DNA from 3 places in the Streptomyces sp. NPDC004838 genome. Region 2 is predicted to be linked to each of the others. Evidence: predicted binding sites of a transcription regulator. Region 2 holds the regulator's gene; each other region holds the start of a gene.

Region 1 (6,356 bases), on a different contig from region 2:
GCCGCGATCAGCCTGCCCAGCGGGCGATCGGACGCCCGCCAGGTGCGCCTGCTCAGCCAGCGCTCCACTTCATCGAGCACGTTCGACTACTCCCCGGTCATGCACGTTGTGATCCATGTGATCCATGTGATCCATCTCGCGGTTCGGACGACTGTCTCCACCGCCCGGACCTTCGGTTACAGTCTTGAACAACGCGGATGACCGTCGCATGTCGGGGGTCCGGCGTTCAACAGTTCAACAATCGAAACCCATAATCGAAACACCCATAACTGAATACCGCTCATCCAGAGGGGCAGAGGGATACGGCCCGTAGAAGCCCCGGCAACCCTCCAGCCGGTCTCCGACGCGTTCAGCGCTCGCGAGGCTCCCGGCTCGGGAAGGTGCCAAATCCGTCTCATGGCGAGATGCGCCATGAGGAAGATGAGGAGAAAGGGCCTCGCCTCCATGGCTGCGCAGACCGTCGCAAGTACCTCGAACACCGGCAACGCCGACATCCCGGACAGTGCGGGTAATACGGAAAACGCCGGCAACACCAGCGGTACCGGCAACACCGACAGCTCCGCCACGCCCGGCACGCCCCCCGATCTCGGCCCCGCCGCCGCCCTCTCCTGTCGCGAGTGCGGAGAGCGCTTCGCCCTCGGCCCGATCTTCGCCTGCGCCTCCTGTTTCGGCCCGCTGGAAGTCGCGTACGACCTGCCGACGGGCGACCCCGAGGGACTGCGGAAGCGGATCGAGGCCGGCCCCGAGAACATCTGGCGGTACGCGCCCCTGCTGCCCGTCCCCGCCGACGTGGCGGAGAAGCCCAGCCTCAACCCCGGCTTCACCAAGCTCGTCAAGGCCGACAACCTCGCCCGCGAACTGGGCGTCACCGGCGGCCTGTACGTCAAGGACGACTCCGGCAACCCGACGCACTCCTTCAAGGACCGTGTCGTCGCCATCGCCGTCGAGGCCGCCCGCGCCTTCGGGTTCACCACCCTCTCCTGCTCCTCCACCGGCAACCTCGCGGGCGCGGTCGGCGCCGCCGCGGCCCGCGCCGGCTTCCGCTCCTGCGTCTTCATCCCGCACGACCTCGAGCAGGGCAAGGTCGTCATGGCCGCCGTCTACGGCGGCGAACTGGTCGGCATCGAGGGCAACTACGACGATGTGAACCGCTTCTGCTCCGAACTGATCGGCGACCCGCTCGGCGAGGGCTGGGGCTTCGTCAACGTCAACCTCCGCCCGTACTACGGAGAGGGCTCCAAGACCCTCGCGTACGAGATCTGCGAACAGCTCGGCTGGCGCATCCCCGATCAGATCGTGATCCCGGTCGCCTCCGGCTCCCAGCTCACCAAGATCGACAAGGGGCTCCAGGAGCTGATCAAGCTCGGCCTGGTCGAGGAGAAGCCCTACCGGATCATCGGCGCGCAGGCCGAGGGCTGCTCACCGGTCTCCGCCGCCTACAAGGCCGGCCATGACGTCGTACGGCCGGTCAAGCCCGACACCATCGTCAAGTCGCTCGCCATCGGCAACCCCGCCGACGGCCCCTATGTGCTGGACATCGCCCGCCGCACGGGCGGCGTGGTCGAGGACGTCGACGACGAGGAAGTCGTCGCCGCGATCAAGCTGCTGGCCCAGACCGAGGGCATCTTCGCCGAGACCGCGGGCGGGGTGACGGTCGGAGTGACGAAGAAGCTGCTCGACGCGGGCGTGCTCGACCCCGCGCTCACCACCGTCGTCCTCAACACCGGCGACGGCCTCAAGACCCTGGACGCGGTAGCACCGACCACCGGTCCCACGGCGACCATCCGACCGAGCCTGGACGCCTTCCGCGACGCGGGCCTGGCCAACTGACCCCCTGGAGATCCGAAGAATGAGCGTCAACGTCCGCATCCCGACCATCCTCCGCACCTACACCGGCGGCAAGTCCGAGGTCCCGGCCGAGGGCACGACCCTCGCCGAGGTCATCGCCGACCTGGACAAGAACCACAACGGCATCGCCGCACGCGTCCTGGACGACGAGGGCAAGCTGCGCCGCTTCGTCAACGTGTACGTCAACGACGACGACGTCCGCTTCGAGCAGGGCCTGGCGACGGAGACGCCGGACGGCGCCGGGATCTCCATCATCCCCGCGGTCGCCGGCGGCTGAGCCCTTCCCGGCCTCCGGAGCCCTCCCCGGCCTCCTGGGGCCCGGCCTCCGGAGCCCTTCCCGGCCTCCGGAGCCCTCCCCGGCCTCCTGGGGCCCGGCCTCCGGAGCCCTCGCCGGCCCTCTGGCGGCCGGCCTCCGGCACTCCGGCCCGGAACCCCGGCGGCCGGCCTCCGGAACCCAGGAGGCCGGGCCCCGGAAACCCCGGTCGCGGGGCCCTCGGACCCCGGTCGCCGGGCCTCCGGCAGGGCCCCTGCGACGGCCCTTCGACCGCCCCGCGACTAACGAAGAGTCCTTTACGCAGAGTCATTGCGATTGCCCCCTCCGTGAGACATCCGGAGGGGGCAATTCTGCATGGTTGAGCACGCTACAGTTGGGGAACGCCCCACCGCCGCTCGCGTCGACCGCCCGCGAGATCGCGCCCCGGCACGATAAGAAGCAGCCAAAGTGTCGTAGCCCTTTGTCTCATAAGTTCCCTTTGTCTGGCCTGATTTGCCCCGGAATTTCTTGAATTCCGGTCAATTACCCGATCGTAGGTTCCCGGAAATCTCGTCCCATTGCCCTGTTGCAGAGGGCAGTTGGGCAGATACATTCAGCCGCGGTCGACGCGTTCCGGCGCACACCTGTGAGGTCTCCCCCCGTCAGCGGCGGGCGGGATAGCTACGTCGGGTGAGGTATGACCCGGGTCCGCGAGGTGCGGTCCTGCGCAAGGGCCAGTAATAGGGGAGTTAGGCATGGCTCAGGGCACCGTCAAGTGGTTCAACGCGGAGAAGGGGTACGGCTTCATCGCGGTCGACGGTGGTGCGGATGTTTTCGTCCACTACAGCGCGATCCAGATGGACGGTTACCGCACCCTGGAGGAGGGTCAGCGAGTCGAGTTCGAGATCTCGCAGGGACAGAAGGGCCCGCAGGCCGACATGGTCAAACTCGCGGTCTGAGTCCCGATCCCGGACGCGCTCGGCATTCCGACGCGCTTTCACGCAGGTGGGGTCCGCATCCCGGTCAGGGGTGCGGGCCCCATGTGCGTGCAGGGGGCGTACGGGTCCCTGTGAGGCGCGGTACGGGACCGGTCCCGTACAGACTGGCGGCGCGCGGGTCCGTCCGTACGAGAGGCGCACGGGTCCGTCCGTACGAGAGGCGTGCTGGGTCGGGTCCGGGTCCGTACAGGTGTGCCCGGCGCGATGCCCCGCGGGAAGGCCGCGCCCGACTTCCTCCGCGCTCCCGCCCTCGCACCCGGACGCCGTCTCGGTCAAGCCCTCGGCTCAGCGGAGGCGCTTGCACTCACAGGGGTCGAGTGCTAATCATTGGCGTTAGCACTCTCAGGCTGAGAGTGCTTACCAAGGATCGGGTCGGTGAGGCCCGCACGCCATGTGGCACAAGGAAGCCGCACGGTGGGCAGGCCGTCCGTCGCGGGCATCAGCGCGGTCCGAGAGCTTCCCACCCAGTCCGTGGAGGACACTTCACATGGCAAAGATCATCGCGTTCGACGAGGAGGCACGGCGCGGTCTCGAGCGCGGGATGAACCAGCTCGCCGACGCCGTCAAGGTCACCCTTGGCCCCAAGGGCCGGAACGTCGTCCTCGAGAAGAAGTGGGGCGCCCCCACGATCACCAACGATGGTGTTTCCATCGCCAAGGAGATCGAGCTCGAGGACCCGTACGAGAAGATCGGCGCCGAGCTGGTCAAGGAGGTCGCCAAGAAGACGGACGACGTCGCCGGTGACGGTACGACCACCGCGACCGTCCTCGCCCAGGCGCTCGTCCGCGAGGGTCTGCGCAACGTCGCCGCCGGCGCCAACCCGATGGCCCTCAAGCGCGGCATCGAGAAGGCCGTCGAGGCCGTCTCCGGTGCCCTCCTCGAGCAGGCCAAGGACGTGGAGACCAAGGAGCAGATCGCTTCCACCGCCTCCATCTCCGCCGGTGACGTCCAGATCGGCGAGCTGATCGCCGAGGCCATGGACAAGGTCGGCAAGGAAGGCGTCATCACCGTCGAGGAGTCCCAGACCTTCGGGCTGGAGCTTGAGCTCACCGAGGGCATGCGCTTCGACAAGGGCTACATCTCGGCGTACTTCGCCACCGACATGGAGCGTATGGAGGCGTCCCTGGACGACCCGTACATCCTCGTCGTCAACTCCAAGATCTCCTCGGTCAAGGACCTGCTCCCGCTGCTGGAGAAGGTCATGCAGTCGGGCAAGCCCCTGCTGATCATCGCCGAGGACGTCGAGGCCGAGGCCCTGTCCACGCTGATCGTCAACAAGATCCGCGGCACCTTCAAGTCCGTCGCCGTCAAGGCCCCGGGCTTCGGCGACCGCCGCAAGGCGATGCTGAACGACATCGCCATCCTCACCGGCGGCACGGTCATCTCCGAAGAGGTCGGCCTCAAGCTGGAGAACGCGGGCCTGGACCTCCTCGGCCGCGCCCGCAAGGTCGTCATCACCAAGGACGAGACCACGATCGTCGACGGCGCCGGTGACAGCGACCAGGTCGCCGGCCGGGTCAACCAGATCCGCGCCGAGATCGAGAACTCCGACTCGGACTACGACCGCGAGAAGCTCCAGGAGCGCCTCGCGAAGCTGGCCGGCGGCGTGGCCGTCATCAAGGCCGGCGCGGCGACCGAGGTCGAGCTCAAGGAGCGCAAGCACCGCATCGAGGACGCCGTTCGCAACGCGAAGGCGGCCGTCGAAGAGGGCATCGTCGCCGGTGGTGGCGTGGCCCTGCTCCAGGCTTCCTCGGTCTTCGAGAAGCTGGAGCTGACCGGCGACGAGGCGACCGGCGCCAACGCCGTGAAGCTCGCGCTGGAGGCCCCGCTCAAGCAGATCGCCGTCAACGGCGGCCTTGAGGGCGGCGTCGTGGTGGAGAAGGTCCGCAACCTCACCCCCGGTCACGGCCTCAACGCCGCGTCCGGCGAGTACGTGGACATGATCGCCGAGGGCATTCTCGACCCGGCGAAGGTGACCCGCTCGGCGCTGCAGAACGCCGCGTCGATCGCCGCGCTCTTCCTCACCACCGAGGCCGTCATCGCCGACAAGCCGGAGAAGGCCGCCGCGGCCGCTCCGGGCGGTATGCCGGGCGGTGACATGGACTTCTGATCCCCTTCCGGGATCGGCGGACCATCGCGCGACCGAACGCGGGGCCGACCCGTGGCACAGGCCGACCGACCACCGGTCGGCCGAGTGCCGGGCCGGCTCGGCGCGAGGCCGCGCGTGCACCACAGACACAAGAGCACATACGAAGGGCGGCACCCCACTCCCAGGGGGTGCCGCCCTTCGGCATGTGCGGAGGCCCATCCCGACGCGCACCTCACCGACTTGGAGTACGCGGTCGAAGTGCTATGGCGTCTGACACAAGGCCCCGAGAAAGCGCCCTGAATCCGCGAAGGGCCGCTCAGACCGGACCGCATCGCGCCTGGTCCACAGGGTTCAGGGCGGCCTGCGACCCAGCCGGTCGACCCCTCGGCATACGAGCCGGGCTCGCAGCATGAGAATCCCCGCCGCAAGGAAGCGCGGCGGGGCGGTCATCAGCTCAGCGCCTTCTCGATCGCCTCGAAGATGTCGGCGTCGGTCTCCTGCTGCCAGGAGGGCAGGTCGGACCAGTCGGCCACGTAGCCGGGCTTCGGGTCCTCGAAGTGCTTGAACATCTGGGCCGTCCAGCACGTCGCGACGAACCGGCTCTTCTGCTCGCGGGACAGCCTCGACGTGTGGCTGCCGCTGATCTCGATGAACTGCCGGACCTGGTCGTAGACCGACCCCGCGGCCTCACGCTCCCACTGAGGGGTGTCTTCCCACGGGGTCACATAGCCGGCCTTCGGCTCGCCGGGGAAGTGCTGGTGCACTCCCGTGATCCAGGCTTCCCGGAACAGTCGTGCACCCTCGGTCTGCGACATGCCTACCTCTCTCGTCACGGCGTGCTCAGCGTGGCGATCTCCGCCCCCAGCTCCGCCACGCGGTGGTCCCGGCGCAGGGGGCCGAACTCGTCGCACAGGGCTCGGAGTCTACGGGCGACGTACCCGGACGCGGAGGCTCGGGCCAGGGCAGTGGCTTCCCTGCCGTACGCCACAACCTGCTCCGGATCCCGCCGCTTCGCGCCGATGGCGGCCAGGTCGGTGAGCACTGCTCCGCGTCGCCGGTACGACTGCCCGGGTGCCAGGGCTGTCTGCTCCAGGGCATCCGTCAAGGTGTTCTCCGCCAGGTCGAGACGGCCGAGCTGTACGTAGCGCGATCCCCGTTCCTCAGCCAG
Region 2 (6,356 bases):
GCGCGGTCCTGACGCTGCGCGGGCGGCTGCTGGCGGACGGGGTGGTGCGGGGGCTGGTGGACTGAGGCCGCCCCGTCGCGGGGCTTCTCCCGGACGTCTGGCCCCTTCCACGCCGCCGCCCTCTCGCGTCCTGGCCCCTCCCGCGCCGCCCCGCCTCTCGCAGGCCCGCCCCGTCGCGCCTCCGGCCCGTCTCTCCCTCGCCGCTCCCGTGCCCCGCTGCCCCCGTGGGTCAGGCACCCCTGCGGGACGCGTCCCTCACCCGTCCCCGTCCTCCACCGTCACAAAGTCGATCAGCTCCTCCACGCGTCCCAGGAGCTCGGGCTCCAGATCGCGGTAGGACCCCACCTTCGACAGGATGTGCTGCCAGGCGACGCCCGTGTTCTCGGGCCAGCCGAGGGCCCTGCACACGCCCGTCTTCCAGTCCTGGCCGCGCGGGACCGAAGGCCACGCCGGGATGCCCACGGAGGACGGCTTCACCGCCTCCCAGACGTCGATGTAGGGGTGGCCCGCGACCAGGACGTACGGATCGGTCACCGAGGCCGCGATACGGGACTCCTTCGAACCGTCCACCAGATGGTCCACCAGGACGCCGAGGCGGGCGTCGGGGCCGGGGGAGAAGTCGGCGACGATCGAGGGAAGGTCGTCGATGCCTTCCAGATACTCGACGACCACGCCCTCGATACGGAGATCGTCGCCCCAGACCCGCTCGACGAGCTCCGCGTCGTGCCGGCCCTCCACATAGATCCGCCCGGCGCGGGCCACCCGTGCCCGCGCTCCCGGCACCGCGACCGATCCCGAGGCGGTCCTGGACGGCGCGGAGCGGGCCGTGGACGGGCGGATCAGAGTCACCACCCTGCCCTCCAGGAGAAAGCCGCGCGGATCCAGCGGGAAGACCCGGTGCTTGCCGAAACGGTCCTCCAGGGTCACCGTCCCCGCCTCGCAGCGGATCACCGCACCGCAGAAGCCCGTGGCGACCTCCTCCACGACCAGACCGGGATCGGCGGAGACCTCGGGAACCGGGGCCGACTTCTTCCAAGGGGGCGTCAGATCAGGGCTGTAGCTGCGCATGGGCCCATTCTGCTGTGCCCATCCCCCCGACCCCGCTTCCCCCGCGCCGAAGTTCTCCCGGGCCCGCTTCCCCGTGCCCGCATCGCTCTGAACCCGCATCGCTCTGAACCCGCATCCCAGAACCCGTGTCACCGGAACCGAACCCGCGTCCCCCGAACCCGGTTCCCTACCCCGCCCCGAAACGCTCCGCCAGCGCGTCGCGCTGCGCCCGGACGAACCCCGCGTCCACCACCGCCCCGTGCCCCGGCACATACGCCGCGTCCTCGCCGCCCAGACCGAGCAGCCGGTCCAGCGCGGCGGGCCAGCGGGACGGGACCGCGTCCGGGCCCGCCTGCGGCTCGCCGGACTCCTCCACCAGATCGCCGCAGAACACGACCGCGGGGCTCCCCGGCACCAGGGCCACGAGATCGTGGCCCGTATGGCCGGGGCCCGCATTCGCCAGCAGCACCCGGCGGCCGCCGAGATCGAGCGTCCTCTCGCCGGAGACCGGATGCGCCGGGGCCACCAGCGACTGTGCCGCCGACTCCGCCTCGTCCGCGGGCACGCCATGCCGTACGGCGTCGGCGCGCAGCGCCTCCCGCTCCCGCCGCAGCAGCGCGCCGACGCCCGCCGCGCCGTACACCTCCGCCCCGGCGAACGCCGCCGTGCCCATCACATGGTCGAAGTGCGGATGGCTCAGCGCGATATGCGTGACCCGGCGGCCGGAGAGCAGCGACTCGGCCTGGGCGCGGAGTTCGGCGCCCTCCCGGAGGGTGGAACCCGTGTCGTACAGCAGTGCGCCGTGTGCGCCGACGATCAGGCCGCAGGTCGCGTCCCAGCCCGGCAGCCGGCGCCGGCCCACCCCCTCGGCCAGTCGCTCCCAGCCGAACTCTTCCCAACGGACGTCCATACGGCGACGCTAATAGCAGACCCGGACAGAGGCACAGGCGCGGGGCTCGGCGGAGCCCACGGGAAGAGCCCGGCGGAGTCCCAGGTGAAGCGCCAGGCAGAGGCCCGTTCGAATACGGAGACGACCGCACGGTAGGGTGGCCGGTCGCCCTTGCTAGCGGTGTACCCCGCAGCCGTACACTGGCACGGGAAAATCCTGGCACTCGGGCACGTTGAGTGCCAGGCAGTGACCGGAGAACGACCCAGGGACAACAGCTGGAGGTGTGCGCCATGCTCAGCGAACGCAGACTCGAAGTGCTGCGCGCCATCGTCCAGGACTATGTCGGAACCGAGGAGCCCGTCGGCTCCAAGGCACTCACCGAGCGTCACAAGCTCGGGGTCTCCCCCGCCACCGTCCGCAACGACATGGCGGTGCTGGAGGACGAGGGGTTCATCGCCCAGCCGCACACCAGTGCCGGCCGGATCCCCACCGACAAGGGATACCGTCTCTTCGTCGACAGGCTCGCCGGGGTCAAGCCCCTCTCCTCGCCGGAGCGCCGTGCCATCCAGAACTTTCTGGACGGAGCCGTCGACCTCGACGACGTCGTCGGGCGTACGGTACGGCTGCTGGCACAGCTGACCAGGCAGGTCGCGATCGTCCAGTACCCCTCGCTGACCCGGTCCACGGTCCGGCACGTGGAGCTGCTGTCCCTCGCGCCCGCCCGGCTGATGCTCGTACTGATCACGGACACGGGACGGGTCGAGCAGCGCCTGATCGACTGTCCCGCGCCCTTCGGCGACGTCCCGCTCGCCGATCTGCGGGCCCGGCTGAACAGCCGGGTCGTGGGACGCCGTTTCGCGGATGTGCCGCAATTGGTGCAGGATCTTCCCGACTCGTTCGAAGAGCCGGAGGACCGGGGCACGGTCTCGACCGTGCTCTCCACTCTCCTCGAAACCCTCGTCGAGGAGACCGAGGAGCGGCTGATGATCGGCGGCACCGCCAATCTGACCCGCTTCGGACATGACTTCCCGCTGACCATCAGGCCGGTGCTGGAGGCGCTGGAGGAACATGTCGTTCTCCTCAAGCTCCTCGGCGAGGCCAAGGAATCGGGCGGTACGGGCCTCACCGTGAGCATCGGTCACGAGAACGCCCACGAGGGTCTCAACTCAACGTCCGTGGTCGCCGTCGGCTACGGTTCGGGCGACGAGGCAGTCGCCAAACTCGGCGTGGTCGGACCGACCCGCATGGACTACCCCGGAACGATGGGAGCGGTACGCGCAGTGGCACGTTACGTCGGACAGATCCTGGCGGAGTCGTAAGTGGCCACGGACTACTACGCCGTACTCGGCGTGCGCCGCGACGCATCGCAGGACGAGATCAAGAAGGCATTCCGACGGCTCGCGCGTGAGCTCCATCCGGATGTCAATCCCGATCCGAAGACACAGGAGCGGTTCAAGGAGATCAACGCCGCGTACGAGGTGTTGTCGGACCCGCAGAAGAAGCAGGTCTACGACCTCGGCGGCGACCCGCTGTCCCAGGCGGGCGGTGCCGGAGCGGGCTTCGGCGGTGCCGGCGGTTTCGGGAACTTCTCGGACATCATGGACGCGTTCTTCGGCACGGCGTCCCAGCGCGGGCCGCGCTCGCGGACCCGGCGCGGCCAGGACGCCATGATCCGGCTGGAGATCGAGCTCAACGAGGCCGCCTTCGGCACGACGAAGGACATCCAGGTCGACACGGCCGTCGTCTGTACGACGTGCAGCGGCGAGGGCGCGGCTCCCGGAACCTCGGCGCAGACGTGTGACATGTGCCGTGGCCGTGGCGAGGTCTCGCAGGTGACGCGGTCCTTCCTGGGCCAGGTCATGACCTCCCGCCCCTGCCCGCAGTGCCAGGGCTTCGGAACCGTCGTCCCCACGCCGTGTCCGGAGTGCGCCGGTGACGGCCGGGTCCGCTCGCGCCGGACGCTGACCGTGAAGATCCCGGCCGGTGTCGACAACGGGACGCGGATCCAGCTCGGTGGCGAGGGCGAGGTCGGCCCCGGCGGCGGGCCCGCCGGTGATCTGTACGTGGAGATCCACGAGCTGCCGCACCCGACGTTCCAGCGCCGTGGCGACGATCTGCACTGCACGGTGACGATCCCGATGACGGCCGCCGCACTCGGCACCAAGGTGCCGCTGGAGACGCTCGACGGCGTGGAGGAGATCGACATCCGGCCGGGCACCCAGTCCGGCCAGTCGATCCCGCTGCACGGGCTCGGCATCACCCACCTTCGGGGCGGCGGACGCGGTGACCTGATCGTCCACGTCGAGGTGGTGACGCCCGCGAAGCTGGACGCGGAGCAGGAGCGGCTGCTGCGGGAGCTGGCGAAGCTGAGGGGCGAGGAACGGCCCATGGGTCAGTTCCAGCCGGGACAGCAGGGGTTGTTCTCCCGGCTGAAGGACGCGTTCAACGGCCGCTAGCCCGGACGCGGGCGCTGTCGGGCAGGCGAGGCCCTGCCGCACGGTGGCCCTGCCGGGCACGGCAGTGGGTCTCTCCCGGAGGCGGCCGTCCCGGCCGTCGGCGCGTCTTGCTGACTGCCGTGTCCCGTACGTGGGCCCTGCCGGGCAGGCGAGCCCTGTTGGCACGGTGGTCGCCGCGCCCGGCAGTGGGTCCGCCCCGGAGGCGGCCGCGCCCGGCAGTGGATCAGTCCCGGAGGTTGCCGCGTCCCGGAGGTGGCCGCGTCTGGCAGTGGACCAGTCCCGGAGGCTGCCGCGTCCCGGTGACCGCCGTATCGCGGCGGTCGGCGCGTCCGCCGTCTGGCCCCGACAGTCGTCGCGTCCGGCGATCCACGCGTTCCGGCAGGCCCCCGATTCCGGGGAGCCGACGACCCCGCGGGCCCGCCGCGCCGAGCGGGTCGACGTGCCGCCGTACACCCGCTCCGCCCGATTCGGCGGTAGCGGGTGGACGGTGGGACGATGCCTGCATGTCCTCCGCGCCCCCCGCGTCCTCTGCACTGTCCGACCTCTGCCGGTATCCGATCGTGCAGGCCCCCATGGCGGGCGGCACCTCGTGTCCGCAGCTCGCCGCGGCCGTCTCCGAGGCCGGTGGGCTCGGTTTCCTCGCTGCCGGGTACAAGACGGCGGACGGGATGTACCAGGAGATCAAACAGATTCGCGGGCTCACGGGACGGCCCTTCGGCGTGAATCTCTTCATGCCCCAGCTCCAGCCCGCCGACCCCGCGGCCGTGGAGGTCTACCGGCAGCAGCTCGGAGGCGAGGTGTCCTGGTACGGGACCCCCCTCGGCGACCCGGAGTGCGGGCGCGACGACGGGTACGAGGCCAAACTGGCCATCCTGCGGGACGATCCCGTTCCGGTCGTCTCGTTCACCTTCGGCTGCCCGAGCCGCGACGTACTCGAATCGTTCACCAAGGCGGGCACCCTGACCGTCGTCACCGTCACCACGCCCGAGGAGGCGCAGACCGCGGAGTGGTCCGGCGCGGACCTGGTGTGCGTGCAGGGCATCGAGGCCGGGGGACACCAGGGCACCCATCGGGACGACCCCGCCGCCGACGGCACGGGCATCGGCCTGCTCACCCTCATCGCCCTGGTGCGCGAGACCGTCCGGCTGCCGGTCATCGCGACCGGCGGGCTGATGCGCGGCGCTCAGATCGCCGCCGTGCTCGCCGCCGGAGCGGCGGCGGCGCAACTCGGCACCGCGTTCCTGGTCTGCCCCGAGTCCGGTGCCAACGCGCTGCACAAGCAGGCGATGACCAACCCTCTCTTCGTACGGACGGAACTCACCCGCGCCTTCTCCGGCCGGCCCGCCCGCGGGCTCGTCAACCGTTTCATGCGCGAGCACGGCCCGTACGCACCCCCCGCCTACCCCCAGGTGCACCATCTGACGAGCGGTCTGCGCAAGGCCGCGGCGAAGGCCGGTGATGCCCAGGGCATGTCCCTCTGGGCGGGGCAGGGGCACCGGCTGGCACGAGCGCTGCCCGCGGGGCGGCTGGTCGAGACACTGGCCGAGGAACTGGACGCCGCATGGCACGCGTCAGCGGATGCCGCATGGGACACGGGTCCGGAGGCCGGGTCCGGCCCCTCGTCCGGCTCCGGGACGGACGCCGCTTCGAACGCGGCCCCGGCAGAAGCCGGAACCGAGCGGTGCGTGGGCGTCGCCGACGACGATCCGTCCGAGGAGGACGCCCGGTGACCGCGCCCGTGTTCGTCATCGACTCCCTGGAGGGCGTGGGGCCCGGCTCCACCGTGGTCCTGGACGGGCCCGAGGGCCGGCACGCCGTCTCCGTACGGCGGCTCCAGCCCGGTGAGGACATCGTTCTGACCGACGGTCTCGGCCGGGGGGCGGCCGGAGTCGTACGGAGTACGGAGGGCAAGGACCGGCTGCTCGTGGAGCTGCTGGGCCTTCCGGCCGAGCCCGCGCCCGACC
Region 3 (6,356 bases), on a different contig from region 2:
GGGTGCGGGCCGCGGCGATCGCCCAGGACAGCGGCGGTGAGTACGCCTCCGGGTCGAAGACCCGGCCACGGCCGCCCCGGCGGGCCGGGTCCACGAAGACGGCGTCGTACGCCGAGGTGTCGGTCGCCATGACATCCGCGCACCGGACCTCGATCAGGTCGGCGAGCCCGAGGGCCTCGGCGTTCGCGCGGACGACGGAGGCGGTCAGCGGGTCCCGGTCGACGGCCAGCACCCGGATGCCGGCGCGTGCCAGGGCGATCGCGTCGCCGCCGACGCCGCTGCACAGATCCGCCGCGCTGCGCACCCCGAGGGCGGCGAAGCGGGCGGCCCGGTACTCGGCGACCGGTTTACGGGTCGCCTGCTCGACACCGTTCGGCGTGAAGTACATGCGGTACGCGTCGTGCTCGCCGAACTTCGCCACCGCGCGTTGCCTCAGCCGCGCCTGGCCGAGTGCCGCCGAGACCAGTTCGGCGGGGTGATCGCGGCGGAGGCGGGTGGCGATCGCCAACTCCTGGGAGTGGTCGTGGTCCCGGACTTCGGCGAGCAGGGCCTGGCCCTCGTCGGTGAGGAGGGCGGAGAGGTCGTTCACCCGGTCCATTGTCCATTGTGGGCCAGGTGCCGTCTCCGCTGTGGACCAGGAGGGTCACTCTCCACCGGTGGCCGCGGTGTCGGCCGGGTCCGGCTGATCCGCGCTGACAGGATCCAGCGCCATGCAGCTAGTCAGACAAGCGGGAAAAGCGACGGCCGAGGGCCGGGGTGCCGGGCAGGCAGCCGGTCCGGCGGTCTGTTCGGCAGCCGGACCGGCAGCCGGTCCTGGGGTCGGTTCGGGGGTCGGTTCGGCAGGCGGCCCGGCGAACGAGCGGGACCCTCGGCACACGGTCGGCCACCCTGTCCCCCGGCCACGCGGCCGGCCGACCGGTGCGCGGGCCGCCCGTGGCCGATCGTGCCGCCGCGCCGTCGCGGCAGCCCTTCTCCTGGGCCTCTTCGGCACCGGTTGCGGTGTCATCACCCAGGAAGACAGCGACAGGGTGAAGTCGCTGCCCGGCCAGGAGGTGGAGGCCGATCAGATCGAGGAGGCGGAGAAGGCGGCACAGCAGGCGGGCCCCGCCGGGTCGCTCGCCGCGTATGTGGAGAGGGTCAAACGCCTACAGGCCCAACGTGCCGTCGCGGCGAGAAAGTGGGGGCTGACCAAGACCCCGCTGCCCGCGCCCCAGCCGCCCGCCATCAAACCGACGATCACCACCCGCAAGGGCTTCGAGGTGGCGGATGGCGAGTCCTTGCCACCGGTCTTCACAACGGTGCCGGTGAAGGAGAAGATCGTCTTCCTGACGATCGACGACGGCGCGGAGAAGGATCCCGAGTTCCTCCGGATGATGACGGAGCTCCAGATCCCGTACAGCGCCTTCCTCAGCGACTATGTGATCAACGACAACTACGGCTACTTCCGGCAGATGCGTGACCGAGGCGTCTCCCTGCAGAACCACACCCTCAACCACCGCTATATGCCCGGCCTCTCCTACGACGAGCAGAAGAAGGAGATCTGCGGCCAGCAGGACATCCTGGAGAAGCAGTTCGGCAAGCGACCCCCGCTCTTCCGCCCGCCGTACGGCAACTACAACCGGGAAACCCTGCACGCTGCCCAGTCATGCGGTGTCAAGGCGGTGCCGATCTGGGCCGCCGAGGCGTTCCCCGACCGTATGGAGTGGCGGGAAACGGACCGGGACCTGCATCCCGGCGACATCATCCTCACGCACTTCCGGGGCCGCGGCGCCTGGAAGGGCTCCATGGCCGACATGGTCCGCCAGGTCATGAAGACCGTGACGGACAAGGGGTACGCCGTGGCACGGCTTGAGGACTACGTATGACCTCGCCGCGCCGGAGACCGACGGGCCGGAGACCGACGGGCCGCGACGGGCGGGCCGCGACGGGCGGGCCGCGACCGGTGGGCCGAGCGCACGCGCTGGAGACCGCCGACTCGGCGGATGCCGGCGCACCGGGGGCGGGCGGGTCGGCGGTGTCTGAGCCGATGGTTTGCAAACCGACGGTATGTGAGTCGGCGGTCGGCGCCCCGGAGCGCCGTGTTCCGGGGCCTCGCCTTCCGGAGCGTTGCGCGGCCATGTGTCCCGCTCCGGAGTATCCCGCTCCGGAACGCCCGGTTCCGGAGCGTCGCGCATGAGCCGTGTCCGTCGGCTTCCGGCCGCGCTGGCGGGGCCGTTCGCGGTCGTGCTCGGCGCGCTGCTCGCCTCCACCGCATGCGCGCCGCCGTCCATGGACCCCACCGTGTCCGTGGATCCCATCGAACGGCTCGGCCGCAAGGCGGTCCACCCCGACGCCCCCGCGTCCGTGGCCCGGATCCGGCGGAGCCCCGCGCCGGGGGCGAGTGACTCCGCAGGGCGGGATGCCGGGCAGCACGAGGAACCGGCTGCCGGGCGGGATGCCCAGCCGAGGGCTCCTGGGGCCCGCCCCGCCTCGGCGGGCGACGGCCCCGAGGCCCCGAAGGGTCTCCCCGAGACGGCCCGAGCCCAGCCCGGTTCCGGGGCCGGGGCTTCGGGCGCTCGCCGCGCGCCCCGGAGAGCGCGCCACAAAGCGCCCGCGCCACGCGTCCGCACGCGGCCCGCGCCCGCCCCGGCCCCCACCCCGCGTACGCCCGGACTTCACCCGCCCGCGTTCACCGAATCGACGACGCGCCTGCTGACCCGCCTCCACCGCTTCCGTACGCCTGCCCCCGCTCCTTCACACCCGAAAGCTCCCCCGCGCACCCGCGTGGACACAGAGAACCGGAACGGCGACACAGGCCCGAGCGCCCGCCGGGGCGGCGCATGAGCCGCCTCATAAGTCGCCTCACAAGCCGGCTCACAAGCCGGCTCATGCGCCGTGGCGAGCCGTAGAGCCCCCCCGGCCGGACCTCCAGACCACAGGGACCCCTGAACCATGGAAACCCCATGTCAGCCGAGGCGGAGCCCGGACGTCGCCCACCCCGGCACGGTCAACCCACCTCATCCCGGCCGACCCGCCCCCGGCCGGGTCGCCCGCCCACGGATCGTCGCCACGCCGGACGCCCCGGCAGTTCTCCGCCCCGTCTCGCCCCCGTCTCACCCCCGCCTTCTCCCGGCCCTGTCCCGGCCTGCTTCCGCACCCCTTCCGGCCCCCGCCGGACCCTCGCCACGCCCGCCGCATTGGCACTCCGCTTGACCGAGTGCTAATCGCGGTCATAGTCTCGCCTCTGGCACTCCCCACCGGAGAGTGCCAACACAGCGACGGGCAGGTCCGGCACCCGCGACGACGGATCCACCTGGTCGCCACCTCAGACAGTTAACCCCGTGAGATCTCCGAAGGGGGAGGTCGGATCGTGACGACCGCCAGCTCCAAGGTTGCCATCAAGCCGCTTGAGGACCGCATCGTGGTCCAGCCGCTCGACGCCGAGCAGACCACGGCCTCCGGCCTGGTCATCCCGGACACTGCGAAGGAGAAGCCCCAGGAGGGCGTCGTCCTCGCCGTCGGTCCGGGTCGCTTCGAGAACGGCGAGCGCCTGCCGCTCGACGTGAAGACCGGCGACGTCGTGCTCTACAGCAAGTACGGCGGCACCGAGGTCAAGTACAACGGCGAGGAGTACCTCGTCCTCTCGGCCCGCGACGTGCTCGCGATCGTCGAGAAGTAGTCGAAGGGGAAGCACGGGTTTCCCGGGGCTCGCTCCGGACGACCCGCGCTCTTCGTACTCCGTTTTGTCTTGAACCGCGCCCCTGGCCCCCGCTGACTCTCATAACCGGGCGCTGGGGGCGCGGTTCGTATCAGAAGAGGACAGAGAAGCTCTCATGGCGAAGATTCTGAAGTTCGACGAGGACGCCCGTCGCGCCCTCGAGCGCGGCGTCAACAAGCTTGCCGACACGGTCAAGGTGACGATCGGCCCCCGCGGCCGCAATGTCGTCATCGACAAGAAGTTCGGCGCTCCCACCATCACCAACGACGGTGTCACGATCGCCCGCGAGGTCGAACTCGACGACCCGTACGAGAACCTCGGCGCCCAGCTGGTGAAGGAGGTGGCGACCAAGACCAACGACATCGCGGGTGACGGCACCACCACCGCCACCGTGCTGGCCCAGGCGCTGGTCCGCGAGGGTCTGCGCAACGTCGCAGCAGGCGCCTCCCCGGCCGCCCTGAAGAAGGGCATCGACTCCGCCGTCAAGGCCGTCTCCGACGAGCTGCTCGCGACCGCGCGTCCCATCGAGGACAAGGCCGACATCGCCGCCGTCGCCGCGCTCTCCGCTCAGGACCAGCAGGTCGGTGAGCTGATCGGCGAGGCCATGGACAAGGTCGGCAAGGACGGTGTCATCACCGTCGAGGAGTCCAACACCTTCGGTCTGGAGCTGGACTTCACCGAGGGCATGGCCTTCGACAAGGGCTACCTCTCCCCGTACATGGTGACCGACCAGGAGCGTATGGAGGCCGTCCTCGACGACCCGTACATCCTGATCAACCAGGGCAAGATCTCCTCCATCCAGGACCTCCTGCCGCTGCTGGAGAAGGTCATCCAGTCGGGTGGCTCCAAGCCGCTGCTGATCATCGCCGAGGACGTCGAGGGCGAGGCCCTGTCGACGCTCGTCGTCAACAAGATCCGCGGCACGTTCAACGCCGTGGCCGTCAAGGCCCCCGGATTCGGCGACCGCCGCAAGGCGATGCTCCAGGACATGGCCACCCTCACCGGTGCCACCGTCATCGCCGAGGAGGTCGGCCTCAAGCTCGACCAGGCCGGTCTGGACGTGCTGGGCACCGCCCGTCGCGTGACCATCACCAAGGACGACACCGTCATCGTCGACGGCGGCGGCGACTCCGCCGACGTCGCGGGGCGTGTCAACCAGATCAAGGCCGAGATCGAGGCCACGGACTCCGACTGGGACCGCGAGAAGCTCCAGGAGCGCCTCGCGAAGCTGGCCGGCGGCGTGTGCGTGATCAAGGTCGGCGCCGCCACCGAGGTGGAGCTCAAGGAGAAGAAGCACCGTCTGGAGGACGCCATCTCCGCGACCCGCGCCGCGGTCGAGGAGGGCATCGTCTCCGGTGGTGGCTCCGCGCTCGTCCACGCCGTCAAGGTGCTGGACGGCAACCTCGGCAAGGAGGGCGACGAGGCCACCGGTGTCGCCGTCGTCCGCCGCGCCGCCGTCGAGCCGCTGCGCTGGATCGCCGAGAACGCCGGCCTCGAGGGCTACGTCATCACCTCCAAGGTGGCGGAGCTGGACAAGGGCCAGGGCTTCAACGCCGCGACCGGCGAGTACGGCGACCTGGTGAAGGCCGGTGTCATCGACCCGGTCAAGGTCACCCGCTCCGCGCTGGAGAACGCCGCGTCCATCGCCTCCCTGCTGCTCACGACCGAGACCCTGGTCGTCGAGAAGCCGGCCGAGGAAGAGGCCGACGCGGGCCACGGCCACGGTCACGCCCACTGACCCGGTACGCCAACGGCTGAGCCCGGTGCCCCCGTCGCGGGGGCACCGGGCTCGCTGTCTTCGAGACCCCCGCCCGCGGGCCCGCGCTGCTTCCACACCGCGCCGACGCCTCCGAACCGGCGGCTCACGCCCCTCGCACCGGACCCCGCCCGCCGGGCCGGCGTCATCGACCCGGGGCGCGGACCTGCCAGAGGCTCACCGCGGGCTCACCGCGGGCCGTACTTGCGCCCTGTGCTCGAGGTGACTCCGCCCAGCACTCCGCGCGGCGCCAGCTTCGCCATCCCCAGCAGCGCCTTGTAGCGGGCGTCCGGGATGGAGACCTGCTTCCCACGCGCCAGGTCCGTCAGCGCGGCCTCCACCACCTTGTCCGCGTCGAGCCACATCCAGCCCGGGATCTTGTCCGTCCCGATCCCGGCCCGCCGGTGGAACTCGGTGCGTACGAATCCGGGGCACAGGGCCATCAGCCGCACGCCCGACCCCGCCAGGTCCCGTGCGACGCCCTGGGTGAACTGCACCACCCACGCCTTGGACGCCCCGTAGGTGCCGCGAGGGAGGAAGGCCGCCGCCGACGCCACATTGACCACGCCACCCCGGCCGCGTTCGCGCATCGGCTCCGCCGCAGCCGCGGTGAGCCGCAGCACGGCCTCGCAGTGGACCTTCAGCATCATCAGCTCATCGGCCATGGACACCTCCAGGAAGTGCCCCTTGTTGCCGAAGCCCGCGTTGTTGACCAGCAGATCCACCGGATGCCTGCGGTCCGCGAGCCGTCGTTCGACCGCCGCGATCCCGTTGTCCCGCGACAGATCGGCGGTCAGCACCTCCGCCTCGATGCCGTGCCGGTCGTGGAGTTCGGTGGCCTGCTCCTGCAGCCGCTTGGTGTCGCGGGCCACCAGGACCAGGTTGCGTCCATCGGCGGCGAGC

Evidence for each region. Region 2 encodes HrcA, which represses chaperone genes, less so after heat shock. Its sites were predicted from a motif close to TTNGCACTCNGNNNNNCNGAGTGCNAA; they were not measured.
Region 1: groL (chaperonin GroEL) is a predicted target of HrcA. The motif match lies at 3,397-3,423, and genes of this name have one in related genera.
Region 3: groES (co-chaperone GroES) is a predicted target of HrcA. The motif match lies at 3,177-3,203, and genes of this name have one in related genera.

Annotation. Positions count from the first base shown of each region.
Region 1 covers NZ_JBSGAW010000026.1:65,439-71,794, forward strand. Annotated here, with positions in the region: gene ACWEFL_RS26595 (glucosyl-3-phosphoglycerate synthase) at 1-80, opposite strand, end outside; SAM riboswitch class I at 278-427, shown strand; gene thrC (threonine synthase) at 421-1,830, shown strand; gene ACWEFL_RS26605 (MoaD/ThiS family protein) at 1,850-2,125, shown strand; gene ACWEFL_RS26610 (cold-shock protein) at 2,857-3,060, shown strand; gene groL (chaperonin GroEL) at 3,587-5,209, shown strand; gene ACWEFL_RS26620 (hypothetical protein) at 5,638-6,003, opposite strand; gene ACWEFL_RS26625 (helix-turn-helix transcriptional regulator) at 6,018-6,356, opposite strand, start outside.
Region 2 covers NZ_JBSGAW010000004.1:112,591-118,946, reverse strand. Annotated here, with positions in the region: gene hemW (radical SAM family heme chaperone HemW) at 1-65, shown strand, start outside; gene ACWEFL_RS06630 (DUF3097 domain-containing protein) at 256-1,068, opposite strand; gene ACWEFL_RS06625 (MBL fold metallo-hydrolase) at 1,235-1,957, opposite strand; gene hrcA (heat-inducible transcriptional repressor HrcA) at 2,227-3,255, shown strand; gene dnaJ (molecular chaperone DnaJ) at 3,256-4,392, shown strand; gene ACWEFL_RS06610 (nitronate monooxygenase) at 4,896-6,122, shown strand; gene ACWEFL_RS06605 (16S rRNA (uracil(1498)-N(3))-methyltransferase) at 6,119-6,356, shown strand, end outside.
Region 3 covers NZ_JBSGAW010000009.1:67,711-74,066, reverse strand. Annotated here, with positions in the region: gene ACWEFL_RS12735 (THUMP-like domain-containing protein) at 1-598, opposite strand, end outside; gene ACWEFL_RS12730 (polysaccharide deacetylase family protein) at 1,038-1,865, shown strand; gene ACWEFL_RS12725 (hypothetical protein) at 2,173-2,823, shown strand; gene groES (co-chaperone GroES) at 3,350-3,658, shown strand; gene groL (chaperonin GroEL) at 3,813-5,435, shown strand; gene ACWEFL_RS12710 (SDR family NAD(P)-dependent oxidoreductase) at 5,642-6,356, opposite strand, start outside.